4 regions of the Hoeflea sp. 108 genome follow, and region 1 is predicted to be linked to each of the others. Evidence: predicted binding sites of a transcription regulator. Region 1 holds the regulator's gene; each other region holds the start of a gene.

Region 1 (3,693 bases):
GGCATGATCGCCATGCGGCCCGAGACGCTTGATCTAATCCTCTCCGGCAACGCCAAGAAGGGCGACGTGCTGGGCACAGCGCGCATTGCCGGCATCATGGCGGCCAAGCGCACGCATGAGCTGATCCCGCTCTGCCATCCGATCCTGCTGACCAAGGTGACGGTTGAGATCGAGCCGGACGAGACCCTGCCCGGCCTGCGCGTGACCGCACTTGCGCGCGTCACCGGCAAGACCGGCGTCGAGATGGAGGCGCTGACGGCTGCCTCAGTTGCCTGCCTGACCATCTACGACATGGCCAAGGCGGCCGACCGCGGCATGGTGATTTCAGGCATCCGGCTGATCGAAAAGACCGGCGGCAAGTCGGGCGACTTCAAGGCGACAGAATAGATGGCACTGCTGCCGGTCACCGAGGCTCTCGAACGCCTGCTTGAAGGTGCCGCACCCACCGGCACGGATCGGGTTACCCTGCACGAGGCAGCCGACCGCGTTCTGGCGGCACCGCTGTACGCCTTGCGCACCCAGCCGCCTTTCGACGCCTCCGCCATGGACGGCTATGCTGTCAGGGCAGCAGACATCGCCACGCTTCCGGCGAAACTTTCAGTCATCGGCCAGGCCCCGGCGGGACGACAATTCACCGGGACCGTCAGTACGGGACAGGCAGTGCGCATCTTCACCGGAGCGCCGGTTCCCGCGGGGGCGGACACCGTGGTGATCCAGGAAAACGCGCGTGATCTCGGCAATGGTGCGGTCGAAGTGCTGGAACCGACAGATCCCGGCCGCAACATTCGCCTCAGCGGCCTCGATTTCAGCGAAGGCGACCTCATCCTCGACGCCGGCCGCCTGCTCGATCCGGCAGCCCTCTCGCTGATCGCCTCCGCCAATCACCCCGACGTCCAGGTGGTGCGCGCACCACTGGTCGCGATCATCGCCACCGGCGACGAGCTTCTGCTGCCGGGTAGCACGCCCGGCCCCGACCAGATCATCTCGTCCAACGCCTATGGCGTCGCTGCAATTGCCCGCTCGATCGGCGCTCGTGTGCTCGACCTCGGCATAGCCGCCGACAGCACGGACGCCATCTCGGGGTTGGTCCAGAAAGCACTCGACGCCAAGGCCGATGTCATCGTCACACTGGGCGGTGCGTCCGTCGGCGACCACGACCTAGTGCATCGCGTGTTAACCGGCCTCGGCATGGATCTTTCGTTCTGGAAGATCGCCATGCGCCCCGGCAAACCGCTGATGTTTGGTCGCCTCGGCGCGACGCGCTGCGTCGGCCTGCCCGGCAATCCGGTCGCGAGCCTCATCTGCTCGCACATCTTCCTGAAGCCGCTGCTGGCAAAATTGGGCGGACGCTCTCACGTCGCCGACATCAGGGACGGTGTGCTCGATACGCCGATGCCGGCCAACGATCTGCGTCAGGATTTTGTCCGCGCTGTCGCACGCCAGACCCTTGATGGGCTCGTCGTCACGCCGTTTACGGTGCAGGATTCGTCCATGCTCCGGACGCTGGCCGACGCCAATTGCGCTGTTATCCGCGGCCCCTTTGCGGAACCGGCCGAATCCGGCAGTGCCTGCCGCGTGCTGATGCTGCGCTGAACAATCCCGCCGATAACCTTCACGAAATTTAAACAGTTGCGGAACACAACTGGAACAGATAGTGTTTGTTCCGGGTTTGTTTTTCTCGCGATTCCTTGGGGGCGGCGATGCTGACGCGCAAACAACATGAGCTTCTGCTGTTCATCCATGAGCGGTTGAAGGAGGCGGGCATCCCTCCATCCTTCGATGAAATGAAGGAAGCGCTCGACCTCGCCTCCAAGTCCGGCATCCATCGCCTGATCACCGCACTCGAGGAACGCGGCTTCATCCGCCGCCTGCCCAACAGGGCACGAGCGCTCGAAGTGCTGCGCCTGCCCGACTCGATTGCGCCCGGTCTCAACGCTGCCAGGAAGTTCTCGCCAAGCGTCATCGAAGGGTCGCTTGGCCGCAAGCCCGAGCCGTCGCGCCCGGCCGCTGCAAGCAACGACGACGATGCCGTGTCCGCCATTGCCATTCCAGTCATGGGACGGATCGCTGCGGGTGTGCCGATCGACGCGATCCAGCACCGGACACACACCATTTCGGTGCCGCCAGACATGATCATGGGCGGCGAGCACTATGCGCTTGAGGTCAAAGGCGACTCGATGATCGAGGCCGGCATTTTCGACGGCGACACTGTCATCATCCGGAATGCCAGTACCGCGAGCCCCGGCGAGATCGTCGTGGCCCTCGTCGACGACGAGGAGGCGACGCTGAAACGTTTCCGCCGCAAGGGCGCCTCGATCGCTCTGGAGGCAGCCAATCCCGCCTATGAGACCCGCATCTTCGGGCCAGACAGGGTCAAGGTGCAGGGCAAGCTCGTCGGGCTGATCCGCCGCTACTAGGGCAACTCCCAGAAGACGAAGCGTTTTCCGTCTCAAGTTGTGTAAGAGCAAAGACATTGAGCGTGGCCGCAATCCGAGGAGAGCGGAAATGGCGATGGTAGTCTTGAGATGCTTCGAGGCCGTATAGACCGCAGTTTCGAGCTTGCCGCATATGGCACGCTTGCCTGCGGTGGGCTATTCGGTCGTCGCGTTGTCTGGCTGTTTTCTCACCGCCTCTTGGCGATTGGGTGCAAGTCCCCTCGCCTCGCGGGAAAATTGGCGGTGCGCATGCCATGGCCGGTAGGGCTCGGTGATGGCATATTCGACCGATAGCACCGACGCGCCGCCCGCCACGACTGGCGTCAGATAGACCGCGGCGCTGCCCAGACGCGCCAGATCGCGCTTGGTCACTACGGTTGCGACCTGCCCGCCACAGACATCTCCAGCAGTCGCATCGTCGATGACGACGAGTGCAGCCGTTCGGCAGACTTGCCACGCCGCAGCAGCATTGGACGCGTGGACAACCGTCGCGCCGGATTGATGTCGAAGCGTGCACAAACCCGCGGAGCAGTGGAAGGCACTTGCGCCGGCGACGGTTTTGACGGCGTCCTCAGCTGGCGCAAGGCCTTTGGCCCGACCATTCGCAGGAAGGCTCTGCGGCGCGGCCCCAAAGCGTGGGCCATCGGCCGCCGGAGCTGCGGTCCCTCTGGTCTTCTCTGCATCCTGCGACGGCTTGCTAAGCTCTTCCACCGCCAACGCCCGCATCCAGTTGTCTGACGTGAACTGGTTTGGCCTTGGCCTGTTGACCGCGAGCTTGCCATCGTCGGTGGCGACGCCGACGAGGCGTCCATCTTCGGCCACGAGCACATCCGGCGACGGCGCGACGCCGATGACGAGCACGCCGGCCACGACGAATGGCACTGCGGCAAGGCGCAGCCAGGTCGTCGCCGTCGCAGCGACGACAAGGGCTATTGTCACCAGCACGACCGACCAGGTCGATACCAGCCCGACGGCGTCCAGCGGCGAGCGGTCGGAAATCCATTCGGCCATGGCGATCATGACGCGCAAACCGGCGCCCATGACATCGAGGAACGGCCCATCCAGTCCGAAGGGCATGGCTAGGCTGGCGAACACCGCGAACGGCATCACCAGCACCGATACGACAGGCATGACCGCCAGATTGGCGACGAGGCTGAGCGGCGACACACGCTGGAAATGCCAGGCGCCGAACACTGCCGTGGCGACACCGGCGATGATGGAGGTAGCGACAAGGCCGACTGTGGCGTTGCGCCCCCAG
Region 2 (3,693 bases), 1.1 Mb from region 1:
CGAACCATGTTTGCGATGTGGGAAGCGGGGCGGGTCATCGGCGTTTCTTCTTTTCGTGCTGGAGCGGATCGGTCTCTTTTGTCGGTTAGTGTCTCAAGGGCGGCTTGCAGTTCATGTTTTCTTCGAACACGCAGGGCACCACGCTGCCGATTTCCCAGGAATGGGCCGGACGGCTCACCTCGGCGACGAGGGTTGCGAAGGCGATGCCAAACAGGGCGCTGAGCAGGCATACGATGGTGAAGCGACGAGCAAGCATTGGTGTATCCCCTTCGATGGAGCGGAATATGCCAAAGCCCTGCTGAACGGGTTCTGAGACCTCCGTTCATCCTCGGTTCAAATCTATTGACGGTCTTTAACAGGGGCTCAGGGTTGCGTTCCGGCCACCCGCACATATCTCCTGTGCAGTGCACAACACGGAGAGTTCGGAATGACCACGCAGACTTTGCCGATCGACCTCTATTATTGGCCGACGCCCAACGGCTGGAAGATTTCGATCATGCTGGAGGAACTTGGCGTTCCCTACACGATCAAATACGTCAACATCGGCAAGGGCGAGCAGTTCGAGCCGTCATTCCTGAAGATCGCGCCCAACAACCGTATGCCGGCGATCGTCGATCCGGAAGGTCCGGCCGTCGACGGCAAGGCAGCGCCCATCTCCATCTTCGAGTCAGGGGCGATCCTGCAATATCTCGGCCGCAAGTTCGGCAAATTCTATCCGGCCGACGAGCGCACGCGTGTCGAGGTCGACCAGTGGCTGTTCTGGCAGGTCGGTGGCCTCGGCCCTATGGCCGGCCAGGCCCATCACTTCCGGCAATATGCGCCCGAAAAGATCGGCTATGCCGTCGACCGCTACACCAACGAGGTCAACCGCCTCTACGGTGTGATGAACAAGCGCCTCGCCGATCGCGAATTCCTGGCTGGCGATTATTCGATTGCCGACATGGCAGCGCTTGGCTGGGTGAAGCCGTACAAGAACCAGGGCCAGGACATCGAGGACTTCCCGCACCTCAAGCGCTGGTTTGAAACGCTGCTGGCCCGTCCGGCCGTTGTCCGCGGCATCGCCGTGGGTGAAGACCACCGCCGCAATCTCGCCGACGACAAGGAAGCCCAGAAGGTGCTGTTCGGTCAGCGAGCGAGGGCGTGAAAACAGCGAATAGGGAGTAGTGGGTGGCGAACAGGGAACACGTGGCGTCGAAGCCCTCGGTCTTCCCCTCTATTCGCTACTCACTACTCCCTATTCGATCTTACAGCTTCGTCCAGTTCTGGCTCTTGCAGATGAGGCCGCCGAGCACGCAGCCCTTCATCTTCAGGTTCGAGCCGGCCACCGAGGCCTTGCCGGTATAGGTCTTGTCATTGGCGGGGTCGGTGATCTTGCCCGAATAGGCATTGCCGCCGTCCGCGTTGAAGGTGCCGATCTGCTTGCCGGCGTGCTTGCCGTCTTTCAGCGTGATGCAGAAGCCGCTGCCGCACGTTGCGATCGCGGCCGTCGAGCCGGCTTCCGTCTTCCAGTTGCCTTCGATCGGATCGGCATAGGCCGCGCCCGCCAGCATCAGGGTAGCCGCAACGGCCATGCTCATCTTGCGAAACATTGAAGTCCTCCCGGTTGGTGTCACAGGCGTCTCCCCCGCGTGACGTTTACGCAAACGTAAGCGTAATGCAGCCTTCGCCAAAACAAAAGCGGTGTCGCTGGGGAAGTTGCCGGCTTTTTTCTGGCCCGAAAAAGTCCCTTTCGCCGCCGAAAGTTCATCTCCCACCATCAGCGGATGTCGGGCGTGGTTATCAAAGACTTAGCCGCAGACAGGCGAATTTTCATCGCATTTTCTTCAAATCCCAGGCAGCCCAAGGCTTCCTATCCTTAACGAAATCCAAGCTTTACCCTTTGTTTTGACTTTGTTTTCTTCGGGTTAAGCAAGCCATTTAACGGCAGATTCAAGGCTCCCCGGCATCTTCGGAAGCATCGAAGGGCGGCTCCTGGTGACCCAGGCAGGCCCGCTCCAGGAGACGGACAGGGGACAAGAAAATGGCACGTTTCGAAATCTTTGAAGCCGGCTTTGGCGCGATGGGCACCACCGCTCAGGCTGATATTCTGCTGGAATTGGGCATGATGTATGCCACCGGCCGCGACTGCGACATCGACGTGGTTGCCGCCCACAAGTGGTTCAACATCGCCGCCATCAAGGGCTCGGCCCGCGCTGCTGAACTGCGCTCGGAGCTGTCGGTCACGATGTCCAAGACCGACATCGTCAAGGCGCTGCGCGAAGCGCGCGAATGGATGACGATGCACTAGTGCATGCCCCGAAAATCGCTTGGATTTTCGGAACGGATCATGCACCAGCAAGACAAGATTTCTTCGGGGGAAGAACGGGGACGCCGGGATGGCAGCCCCCAACAACAGAAGCGCGACGGCTTGAAGGACGGGCAAGGCGCGCCAGGGACATGATCTCCAGCATGTCCCCACCAATTGGACAGAGCAGTTAGACAGGGCAGGCGAACTTCCGACGGGCCGAAGATGCTCGCGGGAACTCTCCACGAAAAAAGCCGCGACCGATCGAGACAAGATCGGCGCGGCTTTTTCGTTGTTGCTGAAACATGCTATCGTTTGCTTTGCAAAATCAGCAAAAATGGGGGGTGGCATGCGCAGGACTTTGCTTCGCAGTTCGACTACGCTCATACTCTTGCTTGCAGCCGATATGTCCTGGGCCCAGGACTACTATGGCAAGTTCATCGATCTTCCGATCGGGCTGGAAAACCGGACGGATGCCTCGCCAAAGCCGTTCAGGACCACCAAGGCTGTCAACTTCGATGACCCGAACGGACTTCGCTGGACCGTGCCGGCGGGAAGCTACACCGATGGCGCGACCATTCCCTGGCTGTTCGAGCTGATCGTCGGCGACAACTATGACGGTCCGTATTTCCCGGCGTCGATCGTCCATGACTATTATTGCTGCACCCAAACGCGCACCGCACACGACACGCACCGCAATTTCTATTACGCGATGCTGGCCAACAACACGCCGTCCTGGCAGGCGTGGCTCATGTATTCGGCCGTCAGGCTCGGCGGTCCAGACTGGTCGTTGACGCAGCAGTCGCTCGCCAACGACGGCACCAACTGTTTCGACGAGCTCGGCTCGCTTCTGCCATCGACGGACGCCGGTCCGAAGCCCGCCGCCGCGCCTGCTCCCCAGATGTCTTCCCCGTCCCGAAAATTCGACATCTTCATCAGGGCGGCGGCCCTGGCGCAGGACCAGCGCGACACATTCCTCGTCAGCAAGCTGATGGCGATCGCCAAGACGCTGCAGGATACCGACGGCAAGGTTATCGACCTGACGGCGACGGGCGAGATCCCGGCAACCTTCGAAGGCGTCGAGCAGCTCAAGGCCATGGTCGACGGGGCGACGACCTTCGCCGGCTACAGCCCGACCGAGGCCCGCACCAACTTCACCGATTTCGGCCTGCTGGTGCCGATCGAAGGCAACTCCCAGCAGGTCGTGGCCAGCGTCAAGGCGGAGGGCGGGCTGGTCAAGACCACAGGCGGCTGGAAGGCTGTCGAGCTCAGCAACATCGGCATCGCCCAGGAGACCCTGCCGAAGATGCTGCCGGACACCTATCTGGTGGAGGCGTCCCAGATGAACGGCCTGAAAGGCACCGGGATCGAGTGGGCTGCCACCAGGACCGTGGCCGAGCGGGATCAGT
Region 3 (3,693 bases), 2.0 Mb from region 1:
ATTTCGTCTGACCGCCCGTCAGCATTTCAACAGTGGAAAACGGCGCCTTTCGGCGCCGTTTTTTTCTTGGCAAGGAAGTCGGGTTTGTTCACTCGCTCTCGAACAGCGCCTTGTGCGTGATGCCAGCCAGGATGGCGCCGACGATCGGCGCGACCCAGAACAACCACAGTTGCTGCAGGGCGATGCCGCCGACGAACAGCGCCGGTCCGGTCGAACGCGCTGGGTTGACCGACGTGTTGGTGACCGGGATCGAGATCAGGTGGATCAGGGTCAGCGCCAGGCCGATGGCGATGGGGGCGAAGCCCTTGGGCACACGGCCATGGGTCGAGCCGAGGATGATCATCAGGAACATGAAGGTCAGCACGACCTCGATGACCAGTGCGGACGTCATGCCGTATTTGCCGGGCGATGCATCGCCATAGCCGTTGGTGGCGAAGCCGCCGATGCCGGCAAAGTCGGCCTTGCCGCTGACGATCACATAGAGCACCGCCGAGGCGACGACGGCGCCCAACACTTGGGCGATCACATAGGGGATCAGGTCCTTGGCGTCGAAGCGGCCGCCGACCAGCAGGCCGACCGAAACGGCCGGGTTGAAGTGGCCGCCGGAAATGCCGCCGACAGCATAGGCCATGGTGAGAACGGTCAGGCCGAACGCAAACGCAACGCCGAGAAAGCCGATGCCGAGATCGGGGTATGCCGCCGCAAGGACGGCGCTGCCGCAGCCGCCGAAGACGAGCCAGAATGTGCCGAAGAACTCGGCGAACAGTCGTTTCATGTTGGTCCCTCCAGTGTCGTGCGCCTGCGCGGTGCGCCGCATTTTCCGGAGGCCCTGTCCAGGCAACCCCGCCGCACAGACTCAACCTGGCCATGGAGACACGCGTCGGCGTTGTACACAACCAGCGAGTATGACCTAACGGAATGCAATCACAGATATTTTCGCTACAGGCTGTTCGTGCCGGAATGGCACGCAAAGGTTAACGGCGGTTGTGGGCTTTCGCATGCGAACTTGCACCGGACTTGCCTCGAATCCGCCCGAGGAGATCAAGCGGCACAACATCTAGCGGTGAACAAACCGGGAAACAGGTACGGTCACCGATTCGTCGCCAGTTCGTTCCGCATTTGGTTCAAGTCTTAATCAAATCGCGGTTGCAGGCCTCGCTGCTGTTAACGCCTGAGTAGGAAACATCAATAATTTCATTATTTTGCGTGCGGCTTCACCCTGCTGGGCGCGACCTTGCCGGCAAAGGTTAACGGCAACGGCGCGGAATCGGGAACTGGCCACTTTAGTGAGTCTGCATGTGGTGCCGCTTGCCAGCTGTTCTTCAATATGTTGGGGTGAACAAAACCTGAATCGTCCAGAGTCAGTGATTCGTCGCTGATTCGTTCCAGACTCGTTCCAACTCTTAAACCGGAACATTCCGCTTTCGCTTTGGCGCGCAAATCCCTATGTGTCCACTCGGCGTCCGAAGGCGCCGCAACGCCGGTCCCGACCGGCGCCGAGGGTGGTTTCTTGAAATGAATGTTCACTCCAGGCAGAACGACCCGCTGATCCTGTCAGGGCGCGACGTCACGGCCGTGCTCGGCCCGACCAATACCGGAAAGACCCATCTCGCCATCGAGCGCATGGTGGCGCATGAAAGCGGCGTCATCGGCCTGCCGCTCAGGCTGTTGGCCCGCGAGGTCTACGGGCGGCTGTGCGAGAAGGTCGGTGCTCACAAGGTCGCGTTGATCACCGGCGAGGAGAAGATCCAGCCTGCCGGCGCCAGATATTCCGTCTGCACCGTCGAAGCCATGCCGCGCCAGACCGATGCAGCCTTCGTCGCCATCGACGAGGTCCAGCTCGCCGGCGACCTCGAGCGCGGCCACATCTTCACCGACCGCATCCTGCATCTGCGCGGCCGCCAAGAAACGCTGCTGCTCGGCGCCCACACCATGCGCGGCATTCTCGAGAAGCTGCTCAAGGGCGTGTCTGTGGTTACCCGTCCGAGGCTGTCGCATCTCGCCTATGCCGGGTCGAAGAAGCTCACCCGGCTGCCGCGCCGCTCGGCCATCGTCGCCTTCTCGGCCGACGAGGTCTACGGCATCGCCGAGCTGATCCGGCGCCAGCAGGGCGGGGCGGCCGTCGTGCTCGGCGCGCTCAGCCCACGCACCCGCAACGCCCAGGTGGCGCTCTACCAGTCGGGCGACGTCGACTACCTGATCGCCACCGATGCCATCGGCATGGGCCTCAACCTCGATGTCGACCACGTCGCCTTCGCCCAGAACCGCAAGTTCGACGGCTACCAGTTCCGCCAGCTGACCGCCGCCGAGCTCGGCCAGATCGCCGGACGTGCCGGTCGCCATCTGCGCGACGGCACCTTCGGCGTCACCGGTCGCGTCGATCCGTTCGACGAGGAGCTGATCGAAAAGATCGAAGCGCATGATTTCGATCCGGTGAAGGTGCTGCAGTGGCGAACCGTCCAGTTCGACTTTGCCAGCATTGATGCGTTGAAGCGCTCGATCGAGACGGTCGCTCCCGTGGAGGGGCTGACGCGTGCTTTGCCGGCTGTCGATGCCCAGGCGCTCGAGCATCTGTCACGCGATGCCGAAATCCGCGCACTTGCCACGAACCGCGAGCGGGTGGCGCTGCTGTGGGAAGCTTGCGCGCTGCCCGACTATCGCAAGATCGCGCCGGCGCAGCACGCCGATCTCATCGCATCGATGTATGACGACCTCGCCCGGCGTGGCCATGTCGACGAGAACTATATGGCCGAACAGGTCCGTCGCGCCGATTCCACCGAGGGTGACATCGACACGCTTTCGCACCGGATCGCCCAGATCCGGACTTGGACTTTCGTCTCAAACCGCCCCGGTTGGCTTGCCGATCCGGCACACTGGCAAGAAAAAACACGCGACATCGAAGACAGATTGTCGGATGCGCTGCATGAGCGGTTGACGAAACGCTTTGTAGACCGCAGGACTTCCGTCCTCATGCGCCGCCTTAGAGAAAACACCATGCTTGAAGCCGAAATCAGCCCGTCCGGAACCGTCCTCGTCGAAGGCCATCACGTCGGCGAACTGCAAGGGTTCCGTTTCACCGCCGACCAAAGCGCCGGTGGCGAGGACGCCAAGGCAGTGCGCACGGCAGCGCAGAAGGCGCTGGCGACAGAGTTCGAAGCGCGCGCCGAGCGTTTCGCCGCGTCGCCCAACGGCGACATCGCGCTGGGCTCCGATGGTGTCCTGCGCTGGATCGGCGCGCCGATCGGCACGCTGGTCGAGGGCGAGGACCCACTCAAGCCGCGCGTCGTGCTTCTGGCCGACGAGCAGCTGACCGGCCCGGCCCGCGACAAGGTGGCGGCGCGCGCCGAGCGCTTCATCAATTTCCAGGTCGAGCTTCTGCTCAAGCCGCTGGTCGATCTCAAGTCGGCCGAGCAGCTTTCGGGCATCGGGCGTGGCATCGCCTTCCAGCTGGTCGAGAATTTCGGCCTCATCAACCGCCGCGACATTGCCGAAGAGGTGAAGTCGCTGGACCAGGAGGGGCGCGCTGCCCTTCGCCGTCTCGGCGTGCGCTTCGGCGCCTATCACGTGTTTGTGCCCGCGCTGATCAAACCGGCACCGGCGGGTCTGGTCACGCTTTTGTGGGCGATCAAGAACGACGGCAAGGACAAGCCCGGCTTCGGCGACGTCGTCCATGCGCTGTCTGCCGGCCGCACC
Region 4 (3,693 bases), 630 kb from region 1:
TGCCACCGTGGTTCCGCCGGTGCGACCTTCGGCGACCGCATAGGCGATGTCGGCGCGCGACAGTTTCATCGCGCCGCCGGTCATGGCAAGCGATTCGCGCTCGCCGTCCGACAGGCCGATCTTGATGCGGCCGTTGATGACGGCGATCGTCGCGGGAACCGCGCCTTCGTCCGAGATGATCTTCTCGACATTCGCCGCCATCGCCGAGTTGTCGGGATAGGGCATGCCGTGGGTGATGATGGTGCTCTCGAGCGCGACCACGGGCTTGCCGGCGGCAAGGGCAGCGGCAACAGGCGCGTGGACGTCGATGAAGGGGCGGGCGGTTTCGGGTGTCATCTTGATCTCCATGGGCGGCCTCATGCCATTTCCTTGGCTTGCGGCACAAGGGCCAGCATCTCTGCGAAGGCCTGTTGGTCGAGTTCCGGTACAGCGGAAGCGGTCTCGATGGCGAGCACGGCGGCTGCAATGCCTTCGCGCAGCGCGCGCTCCAGCGTAAGCCCGCGCATCAGCGCTGCGGTCGTGGCGCCTGCCAGCGCGTCGCCCGCACCTGTCACGTCGACGATCCGGCGCGGGGCGGGGGGCGCAACCTCGATCAACCCTGACGTGTCATAGGCGAAGACTCCGCTGCCACCGGCCGTGACGACGCCGCGCTTGAGCCCGGCGGCCCGCAGTCCACGCATGAATTCGGCCGGCGAGGAATCGGTGGTGGTGCCTGCCAGCACCCCCGCCTCGCGCCGGTTCATGTAGAGGCAGGAGAGCTTGCCGAGGATCGGCACCAACCGCACCGCCTTGGCCGGCGAAATGGCAATCGCAAACAGCGGCCTGTCGGCAATCTCTCCAAGCTTGGTCAGTGCCGCTTCGGGCAGGTTGGCGTCGCACAGAACTGCGTCTGCCGCTGTTATCGCCTCGCGTGCCTTGGCGCGCCGCATCTGCTTGGCGAAGGCGAGTTCATAGAGCCCCATGTCAGCCAATGCCGCCACCACGTCGCCGTCGCGGTCGAGCAGCGCCGTGTAGCTCGGCGTCGCCCTGTCCAGGAACACAACCGACAGGTCCTCGATGCCGTTCGCTGCGATCTCGGAGGCCACTGCTTCGCCTGCAGCGTCGCCGCCGCGCACTGACATCAGCGCACCGCGCGCGCCCCGACGAACTGCACCGCGCAGCGCGTTGAAGGCGCCGCCGCCGACCTCTTCGCTCATCGCGCCGGGGATCGAGGCGCCCGGCACGAAGGGCGCCGTCATGCGTCCCCTGCGGTCGACATGCGCGCCGCCGATGGCGAGGATCCTGGGTGATGTCATCAATGATATGTCCGGCCGGATTTCGAAGCGGCGAACTTAGTGCGCCGGGAGGTTGGCAGCAACCACGGCGAATCGCCTTCGCGGCCATTTGCTGGAGTTTGTCGCTTCGCTCGCATGCGACATCGGATCACGCATGTGTGTGAAACGAAAAAAGAACACCAGGCTGAATTGCGTTTTGTTTCAATCGGTTGGGTGCTCTTGCCAAATAAGAACAAAACAGATACAAATTTATATCGGTACCGGATCTGCCGGCCTTCATTGACGACCACGGGATGATGTATCATGGCTCAGAATTCATTGCGGCTCGTAGAGGATAATTCGGTGGACAAATCTAAGGCTCTGGACGCGGCGCTGTCGCAGATCGAACGCGCCTTCGGCAAGGGCTCGATCATGCGCCTGGGTGCCAATGAGCAGGTTGTCGAGATCGGCACGGTCTCCACCGGCTCGCTCGGCCTCGACATCGCGCTTGGCGTCGGCGGCCTGCCGCGCGGACGTATCATCGAGATCTATGGGCCGGAAAGCTCGGGTAAGACGACGCTTGCCTTGCACACGATCGCCGAGGCCCAGAAGAAGGGTGGCATCTGCGCCTTCGTCGACGCCGAACATGCGCTCGATCCAGTCTATGCCCGCAAGCTTGGGGTCGATCTCGAAAACCTGCTGATCTCGCAGCCCGACACCGGCGAACAGGCACTCGAAATCTGCGACACGCTGGTGCGCTCGGGCGCCATCGACGTGCTGGTCGTCGACTCCGTCGCCGCACTTACCCCGCGCGCTGAAATCGAAGGCGAGATGGGTGAGTCGCTGCCGGGCCTCCAGGCCCGCCTGATGAGCCAGGCGCTGCGCAAGCTGACCGCCTCGATCTCGCGTTCCAACACCATGGTCATCTTCATCAACCAGATCCGCATGAAGATCGGCGTCATGTATGGTTCGCCTGAGACGACGACGGGCGGCAACGCGCTCAAGTTCTACGCCTCGGTCCGCCTGGACATTCGCCGCATCGGCTCGGTCAAGGACCGCGACGAGGTCGTCGGCAACCAGACCCGCGTCAAGGTGGTCAAGAACAAGCTGGCCCCACCCTTCAAGCAGGTCGAGTTCGACATCATGTATGGCGAAGGCGTCTCCAAGACCGGCGAGCTCGTCGACCTCGGCGTGAAGGCTGGTGTGGTCGAGAAGTCAGGTGCCTGGTTCTCCTACAATTCCCAGCGTCTGGGCCAGGGGCGCGAGAACGCCAAGCTGTTCCTGCGCAACAATCCCGAAGCTGCGCGCGAGATCGAGACGGTACTCAGGCAGAATGCCGGGCTGATCGCCGAAAAGTTCCTTGAGAACGGCTCGCGTGAGGATGATGGCGAGGATGAAGCCAGCGCCATGTGATTTGGCCCTGTGTCCGGTTGGCGGTTCTGTCGCTCGGCGCAGCTAAACGTTCAGCTCTTGTTCGAAACCGCCGGCCTTAGCGCCGGCGGTTTTCGTTTGTGGCTGCGACGGCCGCTTTGGCCTGTAATCTTGGCGGATATCAGCGCCTTTGCGGCGGCGGGGTTTCTGGACAGGGTCAAGGTGGGCAGCTAAAAGGCCAGTTCGAAATCCCGCCGGCAAAAGGCGGACATCTGTTCTGCTCGGCGACCAAAGGCGACAACATGAGTGGCGTGAACGAGATCCGGTCGACATTCCTCGACTACTTCAAGAAGAATGGGCACGAGGTGGTGGCCTCCAGCCCGCTCGTGCCGCGCAACGACCCGACCCTGATGTTCACCAACGCCGGCATGGTGCAGTTCAAGAACGTCTTCACCGGCCTGGAGTCGCGCCCCTATTCGCGCGCCACGACCGCCCAGAAGAGCGTGCGTGCCGGCGGCAAGCACAACGATCTCGACAATGTCGGTTACACCGCCCGCCATCTCACCTTCTTCGAGATGCTCGGCAACTTTTCCTTTGGCGACTATTTCAAGGAACAGGCGATCGAGCTCGCCTGGAATCTGATCACCAAGGAGTACGGGCTCAAGAAGGACAAGCTGCTCGTCACCGTCTATCACACCGACGACGAAGCTGCTGAATACTGGAAGAAGATCGCCGGCTTCTCTGACGACCGCATCATTCGTATCCCCACCTCGGACAATTTCTGGGCGATGGGCGACACCGGTCCCTGCGGCCCGTGCTCGGAAATCTTCATCGACCGCGGCGACCACATCTGGGGTGGCCCTCCCGGCAGCCCGGAGGAGGACGGCGATCGCTTCCTCGAATTCTGGAACCTCGTCTTCATGCAGTACGAGCAGGTGACGAAGGAAGAGCGCATCGACCTGCCGCGCCCCTCCATCGACACCGGCATGGGCCTCGAGCGCATGGCCTCGATCCTGCAGGGCGTCGAGACCGTCTTCGAGACCGACCTGTTCCGTCACCTCATCGACGC

Evidence for each region. The regulator LexA, encoded in region 1, represses DNA repair genes until DNA is damaged. The targets are predictions, from matches to a motif close to TGTTCNNNNTGTGTTCNG.
Region 2: a site for LexA is predicted at 1,881-1,898, ahead of B015_RS0107190 (sel1 repeat family protein). Genes of this name have one in related genera too.
Region 3: a site for LexA is predicted at 1,382-1,399, ahead of B015_RS0122705 (helicase-related protein). Genes of this name have one in related genera too.
Region 4: a site for LexA is predicted at 1,436-1,453, ahead of recA (recombinase RecA). Genes of this name have one in related genera too.

Annotation. Positions count from the first base shown of each region.
Region 1 is NZ_KB890024.1:2,597,460-2,601,152, forward strand. Features, by position in the region: gene moaC (cyclic pyranopterin monophosphate synthase MoaC) at 1-387, shown strand, start outside; gene glp (gephyrin-like molybdotransferase Glp) at 388-1,593, shown strand; gene lexA (transcriptional repressor LexA) at 1,701-2,417, shown strand; gene B015_RS0112780 (ComEC/Rec2 family competence protein) at 2,592-3,693, opposite strand, start outside.
Region 2 is NZ_KB890024.1:1,478,718-1,482,410, forward strand. Features, by position in the region: gene B015_RS0107170 (hypothetical protein) at 1-38, opposite strand, end outside; gene B015_RS33525 (hypothetical protein) at 86-256, opposite strand; gene B015_RS0107180 (glutathione S-transferase family protein) at 428-1,144, shown strand; gene B015_RS0107185 (DUF2147 domain-containing protein) at 1,245-1,589, opposite strand; gene B015_RS0107190 (sel1 repeat family protein) at 2,021-2,287, shown strand; gene B015_RS32120 (DUF1353 domain-containing protein) at 2,691-3,693, shown strand, end outside.
Region 3 is NZ_KB890024.1:4,563,760-4,567,452, reverse strand. Features, by position in the region: gene B015_RS0122715 (beta-ketoacyl-ACP reductase) at 1-11, shown strand, start outside; gene aqpZ (aquaporin Z) at 89-775, opposite strand; gene B015_RS0122705 (helicase-related protein) at 1,516-3,693, shown strand, end outside.
Region 4 is NZ_KB890024.1:1,966,805-1,970,497, forward strand. Features, by position in the region: gene B015_RS0109495 (pseudouridine-5'-phosphate glycosidase) at 1-336, opposite strand, end outside; gene B015_RS0109500 (carbohydrate kinase family protein) at 357-1,298, opposite strand; gene recA (recombinase RecA) at 1,578-2,666, shown strand; gene alaS (alanine--tRNA ligase) at 2,927-3,693, shown strand, end outside.